One region of the Bacillus haynesii genome, then DNA from elsewhere that is predicted to be linked to it. Evidence: predicted binding sites of a transcription regulator. Region 1 holds the regulator's gene; the other holds the start of a gene.
The links. Region 1 encodes Rex, which represses fermentation and respiration genes when NADH is low (regulators of the CRP and FNR family bind a similar motif). Its sites were predicted from a motif close to TTGTGAAATATTTCACAA; they were not measured.
Positions count from the first base shown of each region.

Region 2: the regulator Rex is predicted to act here: its motif matches at 1,586-1,603, upstream of ric (iron-sulfur cluster repair di-iron protein).

Region 1 covers NZ_CP059494.1:2,410,159-2,413,367, forward strand. Annotated here, with positions in the region: gene tatC (twin-arginine translocase subunit TatC) at 1-627, opposite strand, end outside; gene H2R00_RS11920 (twin-arginine translocase TatA/TatE family subunit) at 634-807, opposite strand; gene H2R00_RS11925 (redox-sensing transcriptional repressor Rex) at 846-1,493, opposite strand; gene moaC (cyclic pyranopterin monophosphate synthase MoaC) at 1,497-2,003, opposite strand; gene H2R00_RS11935 (ABC-F family ATP-binding cassette domain-containing protein) at 2,150-3,209, shown strand, end outside.
Region 2 covers NZ_CP059494.1:1,054,588-1,057,796, forward strand. Annotated here, with positions in the region: gene H2R00_RS05095 (cellulase family glycosylhydrolase) at 1-703, opposite strand, end outside; gene H2R00_RS05100 (DUF1360 domain-containing protein) at 1,132-1,503, opposite strand; gene ric (iron-sulfur cluster repair di-iron protein) at 1,669-2,382, shown strand; gene H2R00_RS05110 (nitric-oxide reductase large subunit) at 2,427-3,209, opposite strand, start outside.

The DNA.
Region 1 (3,209 bases):
CGGTGTAATGAGCGCCGCGATGACGAACAACACAAAATATGCGTATTTTCTGATTTTCGCCAAAAACATCGGCGTCACGAGCCCGAGCCTTGTAATAAACATGATGACCACAGGCATCTGAAACAATAAGCCAAAAGGAAGCGTCAACTGAAGCAGAAACTGAAAATATTCGTGAATTCCGATGACCTGGTTAACATTCAGATCATCTGAGACTCTCGTCATAAAGTCCACGACAAACGGAAATAAAATAAAGTAAGAAAAGGCAATGCCGCCTAAAAAAAGAATGATCGATACCGGAATATAGCTAAGCGTCACTTTTCGTTCTTTTTCATACAGCCCCGGGCTAATGAAAGCCCACAGCTGGTATAAAACAAGCGGCGAAGTCAAGACGGCACCGATGATGAACGCAAACTGCACGTACACAAATAAAGGATCGGTCAGCTTAAACGCGTTAAGCGTCAGCAGCTTCGCTTCATCCGTCTGCTGCAGATAGATAATCAGCGGCTTTGCCAAAAAAAAGCCTGCCGCAACAAATAAAACAAAAAAGAAAAAAGTGATCACAAGCCGTCTGCGTAGTTCTGTGATATGTTCTATCAGCGACATTTCTTTTCCCTTCATAAATGTCATCCTATCCTACTGATCTTCTTTCTTTTTATCGGAATCGTCGTCAGCCAAACCTTTTGTCGCATTTTTAAACTCCCGCAGCGTGTTTCCAGCCGCTCTTCCCAGCTCGGGAAGTTTCTTCGGGCCGAATATCAATAGCGCCACCACGACGATTAAAATAAAGCTTCCAGGACCGATTGGCATAAAGCCTGCCCCCTTTCCTTTATTTTTCGTTTTCCGTTTTACTTTTCCTGCATTGAATAATGTTTCAGAAAATACACCAGCGACTGAAGTTCAACCGCCAAATCTATATGATGAATGCGAATGTGTTCCGGCACATTCAAGCGGGCCGGCGTAAAATTAAGAATGCCTTTAATGCCAAGCGCCACCAGCCTGTCTGTAATCGACTGTGCAGCTTGAGCTGGAACCGTCAAAATGGCGACCGGGATATCATCATCCGTCATATGCTCTTCAAGCTTATTCAGATCATAGACGGGAACGCCGCCGACCTCGGTTCCGATTTTTTCTTCATTGATGTCAAACGCCATGGCGATCTTTGTATTATTGTTTTTGATAAAATTGTAATGGAGAAAGGCTGTCCCCAAATTCCCCACGCCAATGAGCGTTACGTTCGTCGTTTCATCCTGATCAAGCGTCTTTCTGAAAAAGGACAGCAAATAATTGACATTGTAGCCGTATCCTTTTTTTCCGAGCGCGCCGAAGTACGAGAAATCCCTGCGGATGGTCGCGGAATCGACTTTGACGGCATCGCTCAACTCAGCGGAAGATACACGCTGTTTTCCGGATGCATGAAGGTTTTTTAAAAAACGATAGTATAATGGCAGCCGTTTCGCTGTCGCTTGCGGAATTTTTGAATGATCCATGTTCATAAACTAATCCTCCATGTCTACATCAGCTTTTTCCCTTTTATAGTCACCGTTTTTCCCGCCTGTCTTTTCGAGAAGAAAGGTCGGTCCTATCACCATTCCCTTATCCGCCGCTTTGCACATGTCATATACGGTCAGCGCACATACGGAGGCGGAAGTTAACGCTTCCATTTCCACACCTGTGCTCCCTTTGGTCTTGACTTTAGATTGAATATGCAGGATGCTCTTCTGTTCTTTCTCCTCCCAACGAAAGGTGATGTCGACTCCTTTCAGAGCGATTGGGTGGCACATCGGGATGATGGCGGATGTCTGTTTTGCGGCCATGATTCCGGCCACTTGCGCCACCGCCAATACATCGCCTTTTCCGATTTCCCGGTTTTTGATTTTTTCATGTACTTTTCGATTCATTGACACGCTTGAAACAGCCGCAGCTGTGCGCACTGAAGCTTCCTTTTCGCTTATATCAACCATCTTGGCTCTGCCTTGTTCATTAAAATGTGTAAACTCATTCATGTTCTTAACTCTCCTTATAACGATCATACACTATTTTTTTCGTTCTGTCTTTTTCTTCGGCTAAAATCTTCCAGACTTCACTTAATTGTTTGCTGACTGCGCGGTGATAAGCTACACTTAAAATAGCAGACAAGAGGTGAAAGATCATGATGATTTTACAAGTGAACCAGCTTTCAAAATCGTTTGGAGCCGATACGATTTTAACGAATATAAAACTCGAAGTCAGATCTCGGGACCGGATTGCGATCGTCGGACGCAACGGCGCCGGAAAATCGACTCTCCTAAAGATTATCGCAGGAAAGCTTTCATATGAAAAGGGGGACATTATCAAACCGAAGGATTTGACGATGGGCTACCTTGACCAGCATTCCGGCCTCGATTCCAAGCTGACGCTTAAAGAGGAATTGCTGTCGGTATTTGATTTTCTAAAAAAAATGGAAAAAGAAATGCGCGCGATCGAGGAAAAGATGGCGCAAGCCGGACCGGACAAGCTTGAATCATTGATGAAGACGTATGACAGGCTTCAGCAGGAGTTCAAGGACAAAGGCGGCTACCAATATGAAGCAGAAGTCAGATCCGTTATGCACGGGCTCGGCTTTGCGGGATTTGATGACTCCGTCCGCGTTCAGGACTTAAGCGGAGGTCAAAAAACAAGGCTTGCCCTCGGAAAAATGCTTTTGACAAAACCGGACCTCCTCATCTTGGACGAACCGACAAACCACTTGGATATCGATACCCTGACATGGCTTGAACAATATTTACAAAACTACAGCGGAGCGATTTTAATCGTTTCCCATGACAGGTACTTTCTTGACAAAGTGGTTACCCAAGTTTACGAGATTACCCGGGCACAAAGCAAAAAATATATCGGGAACTACAGCTCTTATCTCCAATTAAAAGCCGAGCAGCTGGAAAGGGAAACAAAGCTTTACGAAAAGCAGCAGGACGAAATCGCCAAACTGCAGGAGTTCGTCGACCGGAACCTGGCAAGAGCTTCGACGACGAAACGGGCGCAGAGCAGACGAAAGCAGCTTGAACGGATGGAGATCATGGACAAACCGCTTGGAGATGAAAAATCGGCGTCATTCCGCTTTGAAATTACTAGGCAAAGCGGAAACGATGTACTGCGAGTGGAAGACCTGACGGTAAGCTATCAGGAGCAGCCCCCGCTTCTCCGTTCATTGGATTTTCGCATTACCCGCGGGG
Region 2 (3,209 bases), 1.4 Mb from region 1:
CGTGCGTACCCGCATAAAAATGGAGCGCGTACATGACATTGCCGTCTTTCAGCTGATTGTCCGCCGCATCGTTGACATCCTGGCTCCAAGTGCCTGTCCCGACAATCACAATATTTTTCGGGGAATTTTTGCGGATCACGGACAAGATTTCTTCGGCGTAAGGTTTAATGTCACGGTTCCAGTTGACATCGCCGTTCGGCTCGTTGGCAATTTCAAAAATGACGTTTGGCGTCTTGCCGTAAAGGCTCGACATTTCGTTGAAAAACTCTTTAGCTTTCGCTTTGTTTTGGTTTGGATTGCCATCGCTCAGTATGTGCCAGTCAATGATCACATAGATTCCGAGTTCTTTTGCCGCTTCGACGGCTTCCTTCACTTTGTTTTTAACCGACGGATTGTCAATATAGCCGCCTTCAGCTGTATACATGGCCGCGCGGAAAACATTGATGCCCCAGTCGTCTCTCAGCCATTTTAAGGAGTCTTTGTTGACATAATCGCCATACCACTGCAGACCGTGAGAGCTGATTCCTTTCAGTTGAACCGCTTTTCCGTTTTGATTGACGAGCTTCGTACCTTTCAAGGTGAGCTGCCCGTTTACAGCAACGGGTGTTTTAGAAGCGGCAGACGCTTTAGGTGCTATGATACCGCTGATGCCGAGTGCCGCTACCATGAAACAAGCGATGAAGACAGAAATGGAACGTTTCATATATGACATTCTTTTTCCTCCAATGATGTTATTTTCCAAAAACACTTTTTCTGACAGACATTTTTCACTCCTTTCTTGGCCTGTAGCACAACTGATTGTAAAAAAACTATTCATCGATTGTCTATCAACCATATTTCTTGTTTTTTACCGCTTTAAAAATCTATCTATTTCCTCTTTTCGAATGAAATGGAAGGTCTGAGCGCTAATGATTAAAAGCTTAAAAAGTATGACCGGGGACTTTGCACATTCTTTTTCTCTCAATTCGAAATTTTAAAAACTGAAATCACTTCAATATGACGCCTCCTCTCTGCCTAACATGCGGCAGCCGGGAAAAAATCGCTGTAAAAAGTTCATAAAACCGACACGTTCTTCTCTGCTGTTTGTGTCACTTTATTGACAAAAAAATAAAACCATCCGCTTGGAATGGTTTACTTCTTTAAATCGGAGAAAAAGCCGACAAGTTTTGTTGCGACACCGACAAACGTTTCAAGAATTGCCTGCCCCCCGGCGACCGCCAAAATCAAAATCAACGGGAATATCGTTTTTGGGACAATCAGATATCCGACAGCAATGATCAAAGCGCACCATATCCCTGCGCACCAATAGCAATTCAGCAAATAGCCGAAGTTTGATTTCGGCACTTTTTTCGTTTCTACATGCCCTTGTTCATCAATCGTCTGCTTTTTCTTCATGAACGGTTTCCGGATAAACTCCGTGATCTTATCAAAAACAATCAAATGAGTTAACCGGTAACTGGCGAGAATCAGCATCGTAAATGTAAGCCAGGATATATGCTCCATTGCGGGCCTCCAACATGAAAAGTTATCTATAGCTATTTCCCGATTTCTTCTGACTTATTGCTTTTTCTGTCATTTTTTCAGAATGTGATGTAGATCACGATTTTCCTTCGGTGAACCCGTTACATTTAACCCATAGCATAAAAAACACTTCAGGAGGTTTTACAAATGGAAGCAGTTTTTAATCAAAACACAAAAACGGGTGATATTGTTACACGTTTTCCTAGAGCCAGCCGGCTGCTGAAAGAATATCGGATCGACTTTTGCTGCGGGGGTAACCGTCCGATCGGTGAAGCGATAAAAGAGCAGAATTTAAATGAAGAAGAGATTTTAGCTAGAATCAATACATTATATCAAGAGACAAAGGCATTAAACGAAAAAGAAACGAACTGGAGTGAAGCCCCGTATTCACAGCTGATCGACCATGTGATTCATACGCACCATGCTTACCTGTATGAGGTGCTTCCTGAACTGTCAGGCTTTGTTACAAAAGTATACCGAGTTCACGGCATCCATCATCCGGAGCTCGCCCAGGTCCATCAATTGTTCCATCAGCTGAAAACAGAACTCGAACATCACCTCTTCCAGGAAGAGGAACATATTTTCCCGAAAGTGATAGCCTATGAAGAGACGCGATCAATGGACCGCATAGCGGAAGCAGTTCAGGCGATCGACATCCTTGAACAAGAGCATGAAACCGCAGGCAAGATCCTCAAGGAACTGAGAAAAGTGACCAATGACTATACCCTTCCTGAAGGGGCATGCACAACATATACACTGACTTACTTAAAGCTTGATGAATTGGAAACTGATCTTTTTCAGCACATTCACCTGGAAAACAATATTTTGTTCCCGCGGCTTGAAGCGGAAGCTAATCAATAAAACAAAAAGACAGAGGATTTTACTTCCTCTGTCTTTTTGTTTATCTATTCATCTGAAGCAATGTCTTTAACAGGCAGCGCTTCTCCTTCCTGATGCGTCGGTTTGCGAAGATGGAATAATGCTCTGATGCTGAATATCACCAAAATCACGATTCCGGCTAAAAAGATCGTATCTGGCACGGCCCTCCAAGTCAGCAGCGTTTGCACCGCATCCTGCTGTAAAAACTCAGGCGCCCTTGAGCTCCAGTACCCGTCTTCAAACGCTTTTTTCAATTGAAGAAAACCGACAGGCAGCAAATTGATAAACACCATTCCGAACAGGCCGATGTTCAGCGACCAGCAGGCTATTTTCAGCCATTTATCATTCCATGCTTCTTTTTTGGTGATATTGCGCAGCGTATACAGCCAGACGGCAATGGCAAACATGCCGTACACGCCCATCATCGCCCCGTGCCCGTGAGCAGGTGTCAAGAACTGCCCGTGCTCAAAATAGCTGACGGCAGGCAGGTTAATCAAGAAGCCCAATACCCCTGCACCGACCAGATTCCAGATCGCCGTTGAAATCAAGAACCAGAACGTTGCTTTATACGGGAAGTGATGTCCGCCGTCTTTCATCATCTTGTATTGTTCGTAAGCTTCTAATACAAGCAGGGTAAGCGGGATAACTTCCAGACATGAGAAGACGGAACCGAGGCCGATCCAGACTTCGGAAGACCCGTTGTAATAGTAATGGTGCCCAATTCCGATGACTCCGCTCCCCAGCAGGATCGTCAATTGAAAATAGAGCGTTCTGACGGTCGACTTTTTCGTCACAAGGTTCATTTGCAC